2 regions of the Metabacillus schmidteae genome follow, and region 2 is predicted to be linked to the other one. Evidence: a T-box and tRNA genes for the amino acid it is inferred to sense, from the RefSeq annotation. Region 2 holds a T-box; the other holds one or more tRNA genes.
What was found. A T-box is a leader RNA that pairs with one kind of tRNA and senses whether it is charged. The one in region 2 lies ahead of leuS (leucine--tRNA ligase), so its partner is inferred to be a tRNA-Leu.
Positions count from the first base shown of each region.

Region 1: it has a tRNA-Leu gene. The T-box ahead of leuS (leucine--tRNA ligase) is inferred to sense a tRNA for this amino acid. The anticodon was not compared.

Region 1 is NZ_CAESCH010000002.1:905,725-915,756, forward strand. It holds rRNA gene HWV59_RS25185 (23S ribosomal RNA) at 1-2,360, shown strand, start outside; rRNA gene rrf (5S ribosomal RNA) at 2,616-2,731, shown strand; tRNA gene HWV59_RS25195 (tRNA-Val) at 2,755-2,830, shown strand; tRNA gene HWV59_RS25200 (tRNA-Thr) at 2,982-3,057, shown strand; tRNA gene HWV59_RS25205 (tRNA-Lys) at 3,207-3,282, shown strand; tRNA gene HWV59_RS25210 (tRNA-Leu) at 3,295-3,380, shown strand; tRNA gene HWV59_RS25215 (tRNA-Gly) at 3,391-3,465, shown strand; tRNA gene HWV59_RS25220 (tRNA-Leu) at 3,472-3,560, shown strand; tRNA gene HWV59_RS25225 (tRNA-Arg) at 3,568-3,644, shown strand; tRNA gene HWV59_RS25230 (tRNA-Pro) at 3,713-3,789, shown strand; tRNA gene HWV59_RS25235 (tRNA-Ala) at 3,804-3,879, shown strand; tRNA gene HWV59_RS25240 (tRNA-Met) at 3,902-3,978, shown strand; tRNA gene HWV59_RS25245 (tRNA-Ile) at 4,008-4,084, shown strand; tRNA gene HWV59_RS25250 (tRNA-Ser) at 4,096-4,188, shown strand; tRNA gene HWV59_RS25255 (tRNA-Met) at 4,233-4,309, shown strand; tRNA gene HWV59_RS25260 (tRNA-Asp) at 4,314-4,390, shown strand; tRNA gene HWV59_RS25265 (tRNA-Phe) at 4,763-4,838, shown strand; tRNA gene HWV59_RS25270 (tRNA-His) at 4,859-4,934, shown strand; tRNA gene HWV59_RS25275 (tRNA-Gly) at 4,940-5,013, shown strand; tRNA gene HWV59_RS25280 (tRNA-Ile) at 5,020-5,096, shown strand; tRNA gene HWV59_RS25285 (tRNA-Asn) at 5,105-5,179, shown strand; tRNA gene HWV59_RS25290 (tRNA-Ser) at 5,185-5,275, shown strand; tRNA gene HWV59_RS25295 (tRNA-Glu) at 5,291-5,362, shown strand; gene glgB (1,4-alpha-glucan branching enzyme) at 6,289-8,211, shown strand; gene HWV59_RS25305 (glucose-1-phosphate adenylyltransferase) at 8,168-9,334, shown strand; gene HWV59_RS25310 (GlgC family sugar phosphate nucleotidyltransferase) at 9,463-10,032, shown strand, end outside.
Region 2 is NZ_CAESCH010000001.1:4,262,809-4,272,840, forward strand. It holds gene HWV59_RS20890 (DeoR family transcriptional regulator) at 1-152, shown strand, start outside; gene HWV59_RS20895 (pseudouridine synthase) at 227-955, opposite strand; gene HWV59_RS20900 (putative polysaccharide biosynthesis protein) at 1,007-2,638, opposite strand; gene HWV59_RS20905 (BaiN/RdsA family NAD(P)/FAD-dependent oxidoreductase) at 2,827-4,098, shown strand; gene HWV59_RS20910 (sporulation protein Cse60) at 4,203-4,388, shown strand; gene HWV59_RS20915 (rhodanese-like domain-containing protein) at 4,432-4,743, opposite strand; gene leuS (leucine--tRNA ligase) at 5,019-7,433, opposite strand; T-box leader at 7,689-7,919, opposite strand; gene HWV59_RS20925 (3-hydroxybutyrate dehydrogenase) at 8,018-8,794, opposite strand; gene HWV59_RS20930 (GntP family permease) at 8,814-10,032, opposite strand, start outside.

The sequences.
Region 1 (10,032 bases), on a different contig from region 2:
TACAAGTAGTCAAAGCCCGTTAATGGGTAATGGCGTGCCTTTTGTAGAATGAACCGGCGAGTTACGATCCCGTGCAAGGTTAAGTTGATAAGACGGAGCCGCAGCGAAAGCGAGTCTGAATAGGGCGAAAGAGTACGTGGTCGTAGACCCGAAACCAGGTGATCTACCCATGTCCAGGGTGAAGTTCAGGTAACACTGAATGGAGGCCCGAACCCACGCACGTTGAAAAGTGCGGGGATGAGGTGTGGGTAGCGGAGAAATTCCAATCGAACTTGGAGATAGCTGGTTCTCTCCGAAATAGCTTTAGGGCTAGCCTTGAAATGAGAGTCTTGGAGGTAGAGCACTGATTGGACTAGGGGCCCCCATCGGGTTACCGAATTCAGTCAAACTCCGAATGCCAAAGACTTATGTTCAGGAGTCAGACTGCGAGTGATAAGATCCGTAGTCAAGAGGGAAACAGCCCAGACCACCAGCTAAGGTCCCAAAGTATACGTTAAGTGGAAAAGGATGTGGAGTTGCTTAGACAACCAGGATGTTGGCTTAGAAGCAGCCACCATTTAAAGAGTGCGTAATAGCTCACTGGTCGAGTGACTCTGCGCCGAAAATGTACCGGGGCTAAACGTATCACCGAAGCTGTGGATTGTTCTTACGAACAATGGTAGGAGAGCGTTCTAAGGGCTGTGAAGCGAGACCGGAAGGACTCGTGGAGCGCTTAGAAGTGAGAATGCCGGTATGAGTAGCGAAAGAGGGGTGAGAATCCCCTCCACCGAATGCCTAAGGTTTCCTGAGGAAGGCTCGTCCGCTCAGGGTTAGTCGGGACCTAAGCCGAGGCCGAAAGGCGTAGGCGATGGCCAACAGGTTGAAATTCCTGTACCACCTCCTCACCATTTGAGCAATGGGGGGACGCAGAAGGATAGGGTAAGCGCGCTGTTGGATTAGCGCGTCCAAGCAGTTAGGCTGACAACGAGGCAAATCCCGTTGTCACATAAGCTGAGCTGTGATGGCGAGGGAACTATAGTACCGAAGTTCCTGATTCCACACTGCCAAGAAAAGCCTCTAGCGAGGTGAGAGGTGCCCGTACCGCAAACCGACACAGGTAGGCGAGGAGAGAATCCTAAGGTGAGCGAGAGAACTCTCGTTAAGGAACTCGGCAAAATGACCCCGTAACTTCGGGAGAAGGGGTGCTTTTTAGGGTGAATAGCCCGGAAAAGCCGCAGTGAATAGGCCCAGGCGACTGTTTAGCAAAAACACAGGTCTCTGCGAAGCCGCAAGGCGAAGTATAGGGGCTGACGCCTGCCCGGTGCTGGAAGGTTAAGGGGAGAGGTTAGCGCAAGCGAAGCTTTGAACCGAAGCCCCAGTAAACGGCGGCCGTAACTATAACGGTCCTAAGGTAGCGAAATTCCTTGTCGGGTAAGTTCCGACCCGCACGAAAGGCGTAACGATCTGGGCACTGTCTCAACGAGAGACTCGGTGAAATTATAGTACCTGTGAAGATGCAGGTTACCCGCGACAGGACGGAAAGACCCCGTGGAGCTTTACTGTAGCCTGATATTGAATTTTGGTACAGCTTGTACAGGATAGGTAGGAGCCTGAGAAGCCGGAGCGCTAGCTTCGGTGGAGGCGTCGGTGGGATACTACCCTGGCTGTATTGAAATTCTAACCCACAGCCCTGATCGGGCTGGGAGACAGTGTCAGGTGGGCAGTTTGACTGGGGCGGTCGCCTCCTAAAATGTAACGGAGGCGCCCAAAGGTTCCCTCAGAATGGTTGGAAATCATTCGTAGAGTGTAAAGGCACAAGGGAGCTTGACTGCGAGACCTACAAGTCGAGCAGGGACGAAAGTCGGGCTTAGTGATCCGGTGGTTCCGCATGGAAGGGCCATCGCTCAACGGATAAAAGCTACCCCGGGGATAACAGGCTTATCTCCCCCAAGAGTCCACATCGACGGGGAGGTTTGGCACCTCGATGTCGGCTCATCGCATCCTGGGGCTGTAGTCGGTCCCAAGGGTTGGGCTGTTCGCCCATTAAAGCGGTACGCGAGCTGGGTTCAGAACGTCGTGAGACAGTTCGGTCCCTATCCGTCGTGGGCGTAGGAAATTTGAGAGGAGCTGTCCTTAGTACGAGAGGACCGGGATGGACGCACCGCTGGTGTACCAGTTGTCTTGCCAAAGGCATAGCTGGGTAGCTATGTGCGGAAGGGATAAGTGCTGAAAGCATCTAAGCATGAAGCCCCCCTCAAGATGAGATTTCCCATCACATTAGTGAGTAAGATCCCTGAAAGATGATCAGGTTGATAGGTCAGAGGTGGAAGCGCGGTGACGTGTGGAGCTGACTGATACTAATCGATCGAGGACTTAACCTATTAGAAAAGCGGAAGAAGCTTAGCTTTTATCCATAGGGCATTGGAGCGATCGAGCAGAAGTCGTTCTTTGACTTCGTACGAGAGAGTGAAATGACCGTAGGATTTGGCTTCTGTAGCTGGACAAAGTAAGAGCATAAACTCAGTTAGTGAATTGAATTGTGAATCGTTATCTAGTTTTGAAGGAATATAAAAGTTTTTTAAAAAAAAGACTTGAAAAATTCTTTTAAAATAGTATAATCATTCTTGTCGCACTTATCTGGTGATGAAGGCGAAGAGGTCACACCCGTTCCCATGCCGAACACGGAAGTTAAGCTCTTCAGCGCCGATGGTAGTTGGGGGTTTCCCCCTGTGAGAGTAGGACGTTGCCAGGTTGCAATAGAATGTTATACAATACGGAGGATTAGCTCAGCTGGGAGAGCACCTGCCTTACAAGCAGGGGGTCGGCGGTTCGATCCCGTCATCCTCCACCATATGCCGGTGTAGCTCAACTGGTAGAGCACGATCGAATATGCTTCGAAGCTTTGCTTCAGCACACAAATCGAGCTGCTACTTGAATAATCTCTCTGAGATTTGGGTGACTGGTAAGTACGATAAATTAAATCTTAAACTTATATTATTTAAGCCGGTGTAGCTCAATTGGTAGAGCAACTGACTTGTAATCAGTAGGTTGGGGGTTCAAGTCCTCTCGCCGGCACCACTCATTAATTTATAATAATGAGCCATTAGCTCAGTTGGTAGAGCACGTTCGAATATGCTACAAAGCATTACTTCAGCACACGAATCGAGCTGCTTCTTGAATTATCTCAATGAGATTTGGGTGTCAACTAAGAGTGTTTAGTGAAATAGGAGCCATTAGCTCAGTTGGTAGAGCATCTGACTTTTAATCAGAGGGTCGAAGGTTCGAGTCCTTCATGGCTCACCATTTACACACCGTGCGGGTGTGGCGGAATTGGCAGACGCGCTAGACTTAGGATCTAGTGTCCTTGTGACGTGGGGGTTCAAGTCCCTTCACCCGCACCATTAATAATAAGCGGAAGTAGTTCAGTGGTAGAACACCACCTTGCCAAGGTGGGGGTCGCGGGTTCGAATCCCGTCTTCCGCTCCAGTAAGTGCCGGGGTGGCGGAACTGGCAGACGCACAGGACTTAAAATCCTGCGGTAGGTGACTACCGTACCGGTTCGATTCCGGTCCTCGGCACCACTTATATGCGCCCGTAGCTCAATTGGATAGAGCGTTTGACTACGGATCAAAAGGTTAGGGGTTCGACTCCTCTCGGGCGCGCCATAAATATATAGTAGGAAGTCAGACGTGAGATTGAGATCTTAACCTCACATATCCCTTATCCTATAAAACGGGAAGTAGCTCAGCTTGGTAGAGCACTTGGTTTGGGACCAAGGGGTCGCAGGTTCGAATCCTGTCTTCCCGACCACTTTGATATAATTTGGGGCCTTAGCTCAGCTGGGAGAGCGCCTGCTTTGCACGCAGGAGGTCAGCGGTTCGATCCCGCTAGGCTCCACCAATTAAAATTCTATAATGATTATGGCGGTGTAGCTCAGCTGGCTAGAGCGTACGGTTCATACCCGTGAGGTCGTGGGTTCGATTCCCTCCGCCGCTACCATTTTGATTATATGAATATTAACACCAGATGGACCTTTAGCTCAGCTGGTTAGAGCAGACGGCTCATAACCGTCCGGTCGTAGGTTCGAGTCCTACAAGGTCCACCATTTGCTTATACGGAGGAATACCCAAGTCCGGCTGAAGGGATCGGTCTTGAAAACCGACAGGGGTGTCAAAGCCCGCAGGGGTTCGAATCCCCTTTCCTCCTCCATTTTGTTCTTGGAATTATAAGCAATAGTTATACTTCTTAATTATCGCGGGGTGGAGCAGTCTGGTAGCTCGTCGGGCTCATAACCCGAAGGTCGCAGGTTCAAATCCTGTCCCCGCAACCAAATTGGTCCGGTAGTTCAGTTGGTTAGAATGCCTGCCTGTCACGCAGGAGGTCGCGGGTTCGAGTCCCGTCCGGACCGCCATTTAAATGAAATAAATTATCTACTTATATTTACTCTAGCCTTAATACAGAGTAAGAGGGTTTCAATAAGCGACCGAGCGAACACCGCAGCGTATGTCAATACGTGAGGATGTGAGTGAGAGAGCTGACGAAGAGATTCGAAGCTTAGTGGAAGCCGTAAACCATATTGGCTCGGTAGCTCAGTTGGTAGAGCACGCCCGAATAAGCTACTCTGAATATACTTCAGCGTACTCATCGAGCTGCTTCTTGAATCATCATCCTGAGATGAGGACGATCTTCAAATTGCCAAAGCTCTAATACTTTTAAAGTATAGATTTAAAAGTAGGTACTTGAAAAGCTAATTTGCATCTTTTTTCAAATACACATTAATTATGGCTCGGTAGCTCAGTTGGTAGAGCAATGGACTGAAAATCCATGTGTCGGCGGTTCGATTCCGTCCCGAGCCACCACTTAATAGAATAAAGTAATGGCGGTTGTGGCGAAGTGGTTAACGCATCGGATTGTGGTTCCGACATTCGTGGGTTCGATTCCCATCAGCCGCCCCATGTACGCGGGTGTAGTTTAGTGGTAAAACCTCAGCCTTCCAAGCTGATGATGAGGGTTCGATTCCCTTCACCCGCTCCAATAAATGGGCCTATAGCTCAGCTGGTTAGAGCGCACGCCTGATAAGCGTGAGGTCGATGGTTCGAGTCCATTTAGGCCCACCATTTATTATTCCGCAGTAGCTCAGTGGTAGAGCTATCGGCTGTTAACCGATCGGTCGCAGGTTCGAATCCTGCCTGCGGAGCCATATATGGGGAAGTACTCAAGTGGCTGAAGAGGCGCCCCTGCTAAGGGTGTAGGTCGTGTAAGCGGCGCGAGGGTTCAAATCCCTCCTTCTCCGCCATTTTTATATTTTTATGGCCCGTTGGTCAAGCGGTTAAGACACCGCCCTTTCACGGCGGTAACACGGGTTCGAATCCCGTACGGGTCATCTCAAAAACACTGTTGCTGAACAGTGTTTTTTTGTGCTTTCGAAAAGGTGTAGGTATATTTCACTTTTATCTATCATCCCTCTAATGAAAGGCACTCTGACTAGCTACCAAGCCCGTAATATTCTTCACCCCTAATAAAAGACAAATCAACGGGTTTCCGAGCCTGTAATGTCCTTCACCCCTCTAATGAAAGATAAATGAACTAGCTACCGAGCCCGTTATGTCTTTCATCCCTCTAATGAAAGACAAATGAACTAGCTACCGAGCTCGTAATGTCCTTCACCCCTCTAATGAAAGACACTCTGAATAACTACCAACCCCGAAATGTCCTTCATTCCTCTTACAATAGACATTCCAATAGGATTCAAGACCCCTTTAGTCCTTCATTCTAAATTAAATATTCATATTACTATTCACAGTATAATCTATACGTCTTATTAAATAAAAAATTCCTGTTAATAAACAAATGGTAAAACAAATAATATTGCTTTACTAAAATATTTTACTTTCTTTTGATTTATTGTATAACCTAAGGAGATACCCTTTATAAATTCAGAAAAACCCCAATATTTCACCTCGAAATAATTCAACAAATTCCAACAAAAAGTCGAAAAAACTATTTTATTCATATAATATTTTACCCTTTGATACTATAGGTTTTAAACTAATAAAACGGTTTAGTACAAACATTAGATACTATATCCAATGATTAAATTTTTTCCTATAATGCTGGGATATCTCCTGTTTAGTTCCCTCGGCACTTTTACAACTAAAAAACCTCTTAAATTTTAAAAGAATAATAATAATAATTGTTTGAAAAACTCTTGTTGTTTTATGTCGGAAAAAAGAGCGTTTTCAAAAAAGGGATTCATTTGTAAGTCTTGAATCTTTAGCATAGATAATAATAAGTGAAAGGGTGACTTCAGTGACCATCACGTCTCCAACAGATTATGATATTCATTTATTTCATGAGGGACAGTCTTTTGAAAGTTTTCGTGTTTTTGGAGCGCATCTTACTGAGCAGGGTGGCAGTAAAGGTACGTCCTTTTGTGTTTGGGCTCCACATGCTAAACAAGTTAATGTAGTTGGAAATTTCAACAACTGGAATGGGCAACATCATCGAATGGAAAGGGTGAATGAGGAGGGAATATGGAATTTATTTATTGAAGAACTAGGAGAAGGTGAAATTTATAAATATGAAATCATTACATCTAATGATCAGATTTTATTAAAGGCAGATCCTTATGCATTTCAATCTGAATTAAGACCAAGAACTGCATCAGTTGTTGCCGATTTATCAGGCTTTACTTGGACAGATCAGAAATGGAAAAAAAGAAAACGTCTGAGAAAGCCGTATGATCGTCCTTTAGCCATATATGAAGTTCATTTAGGGTCATGGAAGTTAAAAGAAGATAATGAGCTATACAGTTACCAAGAATTATCTGAGATGCTCATCCCATACGTATTGGAACATGGTTTTACACATATTGAGCTTCTGCCAATCATTGAACATCCTTATGATCGTTCTTGGGGATATCAAGGTACAGGGTATTTTTCTGCAACAAGCCGTTTTGGTAAGCCAAAGGATCTCATGCAGTTTATCAATGCGTGTCATGAAGAAAATATAGGAGTCATTATTGATTGGGTACCTGGCCATTTTTGTAAAGATGCTCATGGGCTTTATATGTTTGATGGTCAACCAACATATGAATATGCAAACGAACATGATCGTGAAAATTACATATGGGGAACTGCAAACTTTGATCTTGGAAAAACAGAAGTACAAAGCTTTTTAATCTCAAATGCTTTGTATTGGATTGAATACTTCCATATTGATGGCTTTAGAGTTGATGCTGTTGCAAATATGCTGTATTGGCCAAATTCCAATGAATTAGTGGAAAATCCTTATGCTACTTCTTTTTTAAAGAAATTAAATGAAGCAGTATTTTCTAAAGATCCAGACATTTTAATGATTGCTGAGGATTCTACTGATTGGCCGATGGTTACCGCTCCTACCTCGTCTGGTGGTCTTGGCTTTAACTACAAATGGAACATGGGTTGGATGAATGACATTCTATCATATATGGAGGCCTCTCCAGAGGATAGGTATGATCTCCACCATAAAGTAACATTCTCCTTAATTTATGCTTTTTCTGAAAACTTCATTTTACCTTTTTCCCATGATGAAGTTGTACATGGAAAAAAATCATTATTAAATAAAATGCCAGGTGATTATTGGCAGAAGTTTGCTCAATTAAGACTCCTATATGGATTTATGTTTACACATCCAGGTAAGAAACTATTATTTATGGGAGGTGAGTTTGGTCAGTATGATGAGTGGAAAGACTTAGAGCAGCTGGATTGGATGCTGGAAGACTATGAAATGCACAACAAAATGAGAGTTTATTTCAAACAACTGCTTTCTATCTATTCAAAACAGAAGCCACTCTTTGAATTGGACCATTCGGATAAAGGGTTTGAGTGGATTGATGTAGATAATCGGGATCAAAGTATTTTTTCTTTTATTCGAAAAAGTAGAAAAGAAAATGATTTACTTGTCGTGATACTGAATTTTAAGCCTGTTGTGTATCATGATTATAAAATTGGAGTCCCATTAGATACAGAATATGTTGAGGTTATGAATAGTGATGCAATAGAGTATGGAGGATCCGGTCAAACGAATCCTAAGAATTTAAAAGCGATTGAAGGAGAATTTCATGGAAGACCTTATCATCTTTCCATGACAATTCCACCATATGGAGCAGTTATTTTACGTGCAGTCAAAAAAAGAGGGGAGAATAAACATGGGAAAAAAACAGTGCGTCGCGATGTTACTAGCAGGGGGTAAGGGGAGCCGATTAAGCTCACTAACAAGAACTTTAGCAAAGCCGGCTGTTCCATTCGGAGGAAAATATAGAATTATCGATTTTACGTTAAGTAATTGTACCAATTCAAGCATTGATACAGTTGGTGTCTTAACACAGTATCAGCCGCTTGTTTTAAATTCATATATTGGTATTGGTAGTGTATGGGATCTAGACCGGAAGAATGGCGGGGTAACAGTACTGCCTCCTTATTCTGAATCCTCAGAAATGAAGTGGTATAAAGGTACGGCAAGCGCAATCTATCAAAATATAAACTATATCAAACAATATGACCCTGAATATGTTTTGATTTTGTCAGGAGATCACATTTATAAGATGGATTATTCAAAAATGCTAGACTATCATATTGAAAAGAACGCTGATGCATCAATATCAGTTATTGAGGTTCCATGGGAAGAGGCTAGTCGCTTTGGCATTATGAATACGAATGAAAACATGCAAGTAGTTGAATTTGATGAAAAGCCGGCAAATCCAAAAAATAATTTAGCTTCTATGGGAATTTACATTTTTAAATGGTCTATATTAAAAGATTATTTAGAGATGGATGAACGTAATCAGTATTCTAGTCATGACTTTGGAAAAGATATTATTCCTTTATTACTAGATGAAAAACGCAATGTCGTTGCATATCCATTTAAAGGCTATTGGAAGGATGTAGGAACTGTAAAAAGCTTATGGGAAGCAAATATGGACTTACTTAATGACGATTCAGAGTTGAATTTATTTGATCGTAATTGGAAGGTATATACAGTTAATTCAAATCATCCGCCACAGTTCATCGCAGAAGATGCAGTTGTTACAGATTCGTTTGTAAACGATGGATGTGTCATTATGGGGAAGGTTAATCATTCCGTTTTATTCCAAGGTGTTACTGTTGGGAAAAATACAGCAGTTAAAAACTCTGTTCTCATGCCGGATTGCGTTATTGGAGAAAATGTTTTTATTGAAAATGCTATTGTACCTAGCGGCATAGAAATCCCAAATGGTACAGTTATTTGTCCGGATACAAACTCAGATGAAATTCTATTAGTAACAGATGAAATTATTGAGGAAATTAAATCGATGGTAGAAGACAAAATAAACTAAGAATAAATATCACAAAATAGCTTGGAATAGGTTGCTTTTTCATTGTGTAGCTTGACTTGCATTTATATTTTTATTTATACCCTGCATGATGGATAAGCAAATCTATTTCTACAAAGGAGAGTTTTAATATGAGTAATAAGTTGTTAGGAATTATTGATGCAACAACACATAAACCTGAGATTGAAGATTTAACCAACCATCGTTCATTAGCTGCTGTACCTTTTGCCAGCAGATATCGTGTAATTGACTTTGTCCTTTCAAACATGGTGAATTCTGAGATTGAGAGTGTTGCAATCTTTCCAAAATATTCTTACCGCTCATTAATGGATCATTTAGGCTCTGGTAAACAGTGGGATCTTAATCGTAAAAAGGATGGACTATTTTTCTTTCCATCACCACATCTTCACAATGAATATGATGAGTTTGGGTCATTTCGACAATTTTCAGACCACATAGATTTCTTTTTAAGAAGTACACAGGAATATGCAGTAATAACAAATAGCTATACAGTTTGTAACATTGACTTCCAAAAAGTGTTAAAACGTCACCTTGATAATGGCTGTGATATTACGGAAGTACGAAAAGATGGCCAGCCTTTACAAATGTATATCATGTCAACAAAACTTCTTATAGATCTTATAAATGATAAAGATAAAACAGGGTGTAAAACACTTGCTGAAGTAATTGAAGAAAATCAA
Region 2 (10,032 bases):
CTGTGACAACACAGCAACTCGTTGACGAATTTGGTATTACACCTAGAACGATACAGCGGGACTTAAATGTGTTAGCATATAACGATTTGGTTCACAGCCCAACTAGAGGCAAATGGGCCACTACAAAGAAAAAGGTTAAGATGTCTTCTTAAGTTTGAGTGTAAAATTAAGATCTATATACATATAAAGGAACCTTTCTTTTAAAAGGTTCCTCTTTTTTTGCTAGTTATAGTTCTATTGGTTTTGCATCTCTTAGTATCTGGACCTCTTCCTCTGTTAACTCCCGATATTCACCTGTTTTTAATTCTTCTTCATCTAGAACAATAGGACCCATCGAAATTCTTTTTAGATAAGTAACTTTCTTTCCAACAGATTCAAACATTCTTTTTACTTGATGGAACTTCCCTTCAGTGATTGTCACATGAATGGTCGATTGATTTCCTGACGATATAATCTCAAGCTTAGCTGGCTTCGTTACATACCCGTCATCCAATTCTACACCCTTCTTAAACGCACTGACATCCTCGCTTGTTACATCACCTAGTATGACCGCGTAATAGGTTTTAGGAACATGCTTTTTTGGGGAAAGAAGTTGATGAGAAAGTTGTCCATCATTTGTTAATAACAGTAATCCCTCAGTGTCCTTATCAAGTCTGCCAACTGGAAAAGGCTGAAAAACAGCATCCTCCATTTCTAGTAAATCAATGACTGTTTCCTGATAGTCATCTTCTGTTGCTGATAAGTAGCCTGCCGGTTTATTCATAAGCAAATAAACAAATTCTTTATACTCAACTACCTCATCATTTACCGTGACCTCTTGTTGATCAGTGATAACATGTGTTTTAGGGTCTTTGACAGGCTCTCCGTCAATTTTTACGATCCCTTTTTTCAGTAATTGCTTTACTTCTTTCCGACTGCCAAAGCCTATATTAGATAATAGTTTATCGACTCTCATATATATCTCCTTTTGATTTAAAAAAACTCGGATATACCGAGTTTTTTTTATTTATTCAACAGATCGCCTTTTTGGTAAGAAACGGTTAAGTCGGTTTCCCATTAGTTTTTCCAGCAGATGTGAGCGGTATGCTAAGTATATGTAAACCGCTCCACCAATGGCTACTGAAACACATGTAACAATCACTGCATACATTCTTCCGTCAGCATAGTTTATAAAAATTCCTAATATGGACTGAACAACAGAAACAACTAATCCCATAAAAATACATAAGATTGTGATTAGAACCGTTCTTTTCACCAGCAGCCTAAATGTATATCCTGAATGACGTTTAATCATAGCAAACCCATAAATTAATGAAACAAGATATCCAGCGGCCGTTGCAAGGATCGAACCTACACCTTCATAAAGCTGAATGAACGTTGTATTTAAAGCTAACTTTACACCTATCCCGATTACTAAACTAATAACAGCCAGCTTTTGTTTATTTAATCCTTGCAGGATCGCAGCATTCACTGTAAAAAGAGAAAAAAGCAACGCTACCGGTGCGTACCACATTAAGATTTGTTTCCCAATCTCTTCAGACGTACCTGCGTAAAATAAATTGTAAGCCGGGCCTGCCAAGATAGAAAGGCCAACTACCGCAGGTAAGACGAGCAGCATGATGATCTGCAATGTCTGGTCAATTTGTTTATGCAGAAGTGCCCGATTATTATTCGTAAAAGATTCAGTAATCGTTGGAATTAATGTTAACCCAAAAGCAGTTGCCAATGAAACAGGTATCATGACAAGCTTCGGCACATACAAAAGCAGTACAGAATACATATCCATTGTGTAGGATTGATCTTTTCCTACGTGTAACATCGCCCGGTTAAACGTAACGGTATCAATATAATTATAAATGGGTATTGCCAGACCAACAAAAACAAATGGTCCTGCATATCGAAAGACCTCTTTAAACATTTTTCCCAAAGGCATTGGGGCTGTTTCCACGAGATTTTCCTTCATGGCTGAAAGTGTATGTTTTCGGCGCAGCCAATAAATAAACAGAACGATTAAGCCACCAATTGCACCAACAAAAGCTGCAAATGTCGCATACCCAACTGCTAAAACAAGCCCTCCATTTAGCACATTCATAATTAAGTATGTAGAAGCTAAAAGGAAAACAATTCTAACTAATTGCTCAACAACCTGTGAAACAGCTGTCGGTCCCATTGACTGATGTCCTTGGAAGAACCCTCTAATTAAACTCATTAACGGAACGACAATAAGAGCTATACTCACCATTCGAATCACGAGTGTTGCATCATCAACTGTAATTCCATTCAGCTCATTTTCCGCAAGAGACATGATCGCAAATTGAGGTGCCAGCAGATACAAAATGGCAAAAGCAATAAACCCTGTTACAAGCATCACTAAGATACCTGCTTTGAACATTCTCCTGCTTGTTTCATAGTCACCAACTGCATTGTATTTCGAAACAAATTTTGATACAGCAGCCGGGAATCCAGCCGTCGCAATACTAAGGAAAATTGTGTACTGGGCGTATCCAGTTTGAAATAATCCCCCTCCATTTGTCCCAACCATCGCTGCAAATGGAATTAAATAAACCATTCCCAAAATTCTTGATATATAGGTGCCCAATGTTAAAACAAAGGTACCTCTTAATAATGTGTTTGACATATTCTCATATTCACCATTCTTCTCTATGAAGATTCAACTTTTCTATTTTACCATAAACCTACGGGGTTACCATATGATTGTATGGTTTCATCCTTTCTTAAACCAAAAGTAACTTATATTGTTTTTACTTTCTAAAAGCTTTAGCTATAATATTAAAGCAGACGAAGAAATAAAGGTGTGAAAAATTAATGACATATGATGTAGTCGTAATTGGCGGAGGTCCTTCTGGATTGATGGCTGCAATCGCAGCGGGAGAAAAAAATGCCAAGGTTCTCCTTTTAGATAAAGGAACTAAATTAGGTAGAAAATTAGCTATTTCAGGCGGAGGCCGTTGTAATGTGACAAACCGGTTGCCTATTGATGAAATCATTAAGCATATCCCCGGTAACGGACGCTTCCTCTACAGTGCATTCTCTGAATTTAGTAATGAAGATATTATTTTATTCTTTGAAAATTTAGGAATTCAATTAAAAGAAGAAGATCACGGTCGGATGTTTCCTGTAACAGACAAGGCACAATCAGTTGTTGATGCGTTAATAGGCGAGTTAAAAAAGCTAAATGTTGAGATAAGAACAAATGAACCTGTAAAAGATGTCCACTATCATGATAATCAAGTACAAAGTGTTGAATTAATGAATGGTGAAATGATTTTAACCAAATCTGTTGTGCTTGCTGTTGGTGGTAAAAGTGTTCCGCACACTGGAAGCACAGGAGATGGATACGCCTGGGCAGAAAAAGCAGGACATACTATTACAGAGCTTTTTCCAACTGAGGTTCCTATCACCTCAAATGAATCATTTATCCAGGAAAAAACTCTTCAAGGTCTTTCCCTTCGTGATGTCGCATTAAGTGTGTTAAATCCAAAGGGAAAAGCAATCATTACGCATAAAATGGACATGATCTTTACCCATTTCGGTATATCAGGCCCTGCTGTACTTAGATGCAGTCAATATGTTGTGAAGGCGATGAAAAAATTCAAAACAAACGCAATCACTGTCAGTATTGATGCCATTCCTGATACAAATGAAGAACAGCTGTATCAATCGATTATTAAAGATTTAAAGATGGATGCTAAAAAGGCAATTAAAAATGTTCTTAAAGGCTTCCTTCCTGAACGATATTTATTATTTTTACTAGAAAAAAATGAGATTGATCCACTTATAACATATGATAATATTTCCAACGATAAACTTCGTTTATTTGTGAAGGACTGCAAACAATTTCAATTTCAAGTTCATGGAACATTATCAATTGAAAAAGCCTTTGTAACCGGAGGCGGTGTATCTGTAAAAGAAATTCACCCTAAGGAGATGTCATCAAAATTTGTAGAGGGTCTATATTTTTGTGGTGAAATTTTAGATATACACGGTTATACAGGTGGCTATAATATTACATCTGCTCTTGTAACAGGTCGACTGGCAGGAACAAATGCCGCCATACACGCTAAAGGTGACAAATAGATTTCATTGTCAAACTTCTATTTCTTTTTAAATACTAGGAATATACGAGGATAAACTCAAATATAGTGTAGGTAACTAGTATTTTCAAAAGGATGTGACAACGTATGTTAAAGGTTGCATTATTTGATGAAGAACATGAAAAAGACTTAGAAGAAGAAATCAATGAATTTTTAGAGGAGCTTGAGGAAAATCAAATAAGAGATATAAAATACAATGTTGCATTTTCAACGGATGAAGACGGTGAGCAGATTTACTGCTACTCAGCCCTCATTATCTATCGTGAAAAATAATTAACCTTGCTCGTCCTTTGGACAAGCAAGGTTATTTTTGATCTTAAAGTGCACTCTTCGGCTTTGTTTCACCTTTATAATCAAGCATTCCGCCTGTCATGTTCACGACATCGTAGCCTTTATCTTCTAAATAAGCACATACATTTGCACTACGTCCGCCAGAGCGGCAAATAAAAATTGTTTCTTTGCCTTGGTCAAGTTGCTCCAAATGTTCCGGAATATCATTCATACGTATATGGCGCGCTTGCGGAATCATCCCTGCTTCTACTTCTTCATCTTCACGAACATCAATTAATTCAATGTTTTCTCCATTTTCCAACTTGCGTTGTACTTCTGCTGCAGTAATTTCTTTCATTTCGTACACCCTTTCAGATTTAATAGTTGCATTATATCAAAGTGAGGGGAGGTGGTGCTAGTTTTGGAAAGCTGGTGATGAAAATGTTCACTAGAGTACACCGCCACACTTTATTCAACCACTTTTCCTTGTTATTCAACCAACTTTTCTTTATATTGGTTCACCTTTCTGGATGATTACGGTATCATTTCACTTTTTCCAACCACAAACTCCCATCTTTCAACCAAACCTAAAAAAACCGACTCTTTCCCAGAGTCGGCTTTTCATAACAATGATTAGTTCGCAACAATATTCACAAGTTTGCCTGGTACAGCAATGACTTTACGAATTGTTTTTCCTTCAATTTGATCTTTCACACGATCATCTTCAAGGGCAATTTGTTCAAGCTGATCTTTCGTGACATCTTTTGCAACTAAAAGTTTTGCGCGAACTTTTCCGTTAACTTGTACGACGATTTCAACTTCGTTTTCCACTAGTTTAGCTTCATCGAATGCTGGCCATGCTTCGTAAGAAATGGTTGTATCGTGACCAAGCTTACTCCATAGCTCTTCAGCTAAGTGTGGAGCAATCGGAGACACTAATTTTACAAAGCCTTCAACATATTCTCTCGGAAGAACTGTTGCTTTGTATGCCTCATTAATGAACACCATTAGCTGAGAAATAGCCGTGTTAAATCGTAAGCCTTCTAAATCCTCAGTTACTTTTTTAACCGTTTGGTGATACACGCGTTCTAGCGCATCACTTGATTCATTAACAACCTTTGGACTTACTTCACCATTGTCTTCGATAAATAAGCGCCACACACGATCTAAGAAACGTCTTGCACCATCAAGACCTGTTGTTGACCATGCAATAGAAGCTTCTAAAGGTCCCATGAACATTTCATATAAGCGAAGTGTATCAGCACCATGTGATCCAACGATTTCATCCGGGTTAACTACATTCCCTTTTGATTTACTCATTTTTTCATTGTTCTCTCCAAGAATCATCCCTTGGTTAAATAGTTTCTGGAATGGCTCTTTTGTTGGAACAACACCAATATCGTATAGGAATTTATGCCAAAAACGAGCATATAGTAAGTGAAGAACAGCATGCTCTGCTCCACCGATATAAATATCTACAGGCAGCCACTGTTTTAACTTTGCATCATCTGCTAATGCTTCGCTGTTTTTTGGATCGATATAACGCAGGTAATACCAACAACTTCCTGCCCATTGCGGCATTGTATTTGTTTCACGACGACCTTTTTTACCTGTAACAGGGTCTACGACATTGACGAAATCCTCAATAATAGCAAGTGGAGATTCACCTGTACCTGATGGTCTGATTTCTGTTGTTTTTGGTAAAACAAGTGGAAGCTCTTCTTCAGGAACTGCTGACATTGTGCCATCTTCCCAATGGATAATTGGAATCGGCTCACCCCAATAACGCTGACGGCTGAATAACCAATCACGAAGTCGGTATGTTACTTTTTTCTCACCCTTATTGTTTTCTTCAAGCCAAGCAATTGCTTTTTCGATTGCTTCCTGCTTTCCTAGACCGTTTAGGAAATCCGAATTCACATGCTCACCATCACCTGTGTATGCTTCTTTTGTTACATCTCCACCGCTAACAACTTCTTTAATTGGAAGATCAAATTTTACAGCAAATTCATAGTCACGCTCATCATGAGCAGGTACAGCCATAATTGCACCTGTACCATAAGTAACAAGAACATAATCAGCAATCCAGATTGGCATTTTTTCACCGTTTACAGGATTAATTGCATATGCACCAGTGAATACACCTGTTTTTTCTTTTGAAAGCTCTGTACGTTCTAAATCGCTTTTATGTTTCACTTGATCAATATAAGCTTCAACTGCATCTTTTTGATCCGGTGTTGTGATTTTTTCAATAAAGCTGTGTTCAGGAGCTAATACTGCATAGGTAGCACCAAATAATGTATCAGGCCGAGTTGTGAAAACAGTGAATGTTTCATCATGACCGTCAATTTCGAACGTAACATGTGCACCTTCTGAGCGGCCGATCCAGTTACGTTGCATATCTTTAATGCTCTCTGGCCAATCAACTTCTTCTAGATCTTCTAACAGACGATCAGCATAGGCTGTAATTTTTAACATCCATTGCTTCATTGGACGACGTTCAACAGGGTGTCCTCCACGCTCACTTTTCCCATCAATAACCTCTTCATTCGCTAAAACGGTTCCTAAAGCAGGACACCAGTTTACTGGCACTTCATCTACATAAGCCAGTCCCTTTTTATAAAGTTGAAGGAAAATCCATTGTGTCCATTTATAATAATCAGGATCTGTTGTATTAACTTCTCGATCCCAATCATAAGAAAAACCTAACGCTTGGATTTGTCTTCTGAAGTTATCAATATTTTGTTTGGTGAATTCTGCAGGGTCATTTCCTGTATCAAGTGCATATTGCTCAGCCGGCAATCCGAATGCATCCCATCCCATTGGATGAAGAACATTGTACCCCTGCATGCGTTTCATACGAGATAAAATATCAGTAGCTGTATATCCTTCAGGGTGACCTACATGCAGACCTGCACCTGATGGATATGGAAACATGTCAAGCGCATAAAACTTCGGCTTGTCTGTGTCCTCTGTTGTTTTAAAAGTTTTGTTATGTAGCCAATAATCCTGCCATTTTTTTTCAATCTCCTGGTGATTGAAGCTCATCTGAATTTTCCTCCTTAAATCTCATTCTTAATTCCAATTTATATATATTAAACCGGTTGAACGGGTCAAAGCTATTTAATAGAGCAGTTGCCTTGGTCAGCCTTTGGCAATAAGACGCTACTGAATAGAAGGTGTCTGATAACCTTCCATTCAGTAGTGGCTTATAACCGAGAAGGATGAAGATAGAAAGTCCAATAACACTGTGCATTTAAAATGGATACCTTTGTTATATAAACGAAAAAACCCCACATCCCAAATAGGGACGAGAGGCTTAATTCCCGTGGTACCACCCAACTTTGGCATAGTGTTATTATGCCCACTTTGACATCCGTAACGTGGATCAACGACAAATATTACTTTACCTTCAGTGGTGTTCACATTTGTAACTCAAAGGTGAGTTCATTAGTAAAAATTGATTGACTCACACCACCCGTCAACTCTCTGAACACATTTTCACTAACTACTATTCCTTTTCACCGTTCATTTCCTATACATATTAAGCTTATTTTATATAAATTTGTCGGGATATGCAAGTAGTGGGTAATGTGTTGAAAAAAAGATATCAGATTGGTCCGCATTCTTTATTATTGAACTGTATATCCACCATCTAATACAACAGCCTGACCTGTTACACCTTTTGCCTTTTCACTTGCAAGGAAGATCGCGTAATCCGCTACTTCATTAGGAGTCAGCAATCGTTTTTGAGGGATAAGAGGGTATAATACATCCTCTAACACATCCTCTAATGGTACGTTCCTTGTATTAGCTAAATCTTGAAGCTGGTTTCTGACAAGAGGGGTATCAACATAACCGGGACATAAGGCATTCACTGTAATACCATAAGCTGCTCCTTCTAAAGCTGCAACCTTTGTTAAACCTATAACACCATGCTTTGCACTATTATAAGCAGCTTTACCCGCAAAGCCAATTAAGCCATTGATAGATGCGATATTAAGAATTCGCCCAAACTGTTGATTTTTCATGATTGGAAAGACATGTTTTGTTAATACAAAGGGTGCCACAAGCATTACACCAACGAGTTGCTCAAATCTTTCAGTTGGAAAATCCTCAATGTGTGCAACATGTTGGAGTCCTGCATTGTTAATAAGAGTATCAAGTCTCCCATAGCTCGCTTTAGTTTCCTTCACGACTTCCATTATATTTTGTTCGTTTGTAACATCACATGTTAAACCTTTTACATCTAATCCTTCTTCCTGCAGTTGTTTTGTACTTTCAAGAACTTGCTCCTCATTTAAGTCGGTTAAAACTACTTTTGCCCCTTCATGAGCAAATGCCTTTGCTAGTTCAAAACCGATCCCACGGGCTGCTCCTGTTACTAGCACAACTTGATCCTGAACCATTTAAAATAAACCTCCGTTCCTATATTCCTAGTCCAAACGAAAATAGAATAATAGCTAAAATAACGCCTAAAAGAGGAACAATGACGGTTAGTGCACCAACCGGATTATATGCATCTTTATGTGATTCCCCACAAATCCCCCGAATGGTTGTGACAACATAGCCATTATGCGGAAGTGAATCAAGTGCTCCAGATGAGATTGAAACTACCCGATGTAACGCTTCTGGATTTACCCCCATATCCATGTAATGTGGTGAAATCAGCGGTAAAGCAATTGCCTGCCCTCCAGAAGCTGAGCCTGTCATACCTGCTATCACACTTACAGCAATCGCACCACCAATGAGGGGACTTCCCGGTATACTTGTCATAGCATCAACAGCAACCTCAAAAGCCGGTACTGCTTTTGCTACTCCACCAAAACCAACAACAGCTGCCGTATTCCCCAAAGCAATTAAAGCTCCTAATGTTCCTTCTGAAACCGCACTCCAAAAAGATTTAAAATAGGTACGATTTAATAAATACGTGGCGATAACTCCACCTAATAAAGCAATAATAAGGGCTGACTGCTGAAGGGAGTCATGGAAAACAAATGAAATAATTAACACAACAACCAATGGGATAACGCCAAATAATGGATTTGGCAAAACTTTATTTTCAGTAATAGGATCATTTTCTCTAGCCACGAACTTCTCACCATTTGCTACTGCTTTTGTGATCATTCTTCTTAACCACCAATACCCGAAAATGATCATAAACACGGCTACAATTAAACTAACTTCCCAGCCTGCGTATGGTGATGTACCAAGATATTCAATTGGGATCCAGTTTTGAATTTCCGGTGAGCCTGCTGATGTCATCGTGAATGTAACAGATCCAAAAGCAAGGGCAGCAGGGATAAAACGACGAGGTAAGTCAGCTTCTCTAAATAAACTAACAGCCATTGGATAGACAGAGAAAGCAACGACGAATAAGCTGACCCCACCATACGTTAATACTGCACAAGCGATAACTATTGCCATAACAGCTCTTTTCATCCCGATCTTGCTTACAATCCATTTTGAAACACTATCTGCTGCACCACTATCTTCCATAACCTTTCCAAAAATTGCTCCTAAAAGGAACATGAGATACCATGAAGAAATAAAGCCTGAAAAGCCTGTCATGTAATTTCCTACAAAGTTAGCCTCACCTTCACCAACTAATTGCGGGAATAAAGGGAGCCCGCTACATATAGCCACA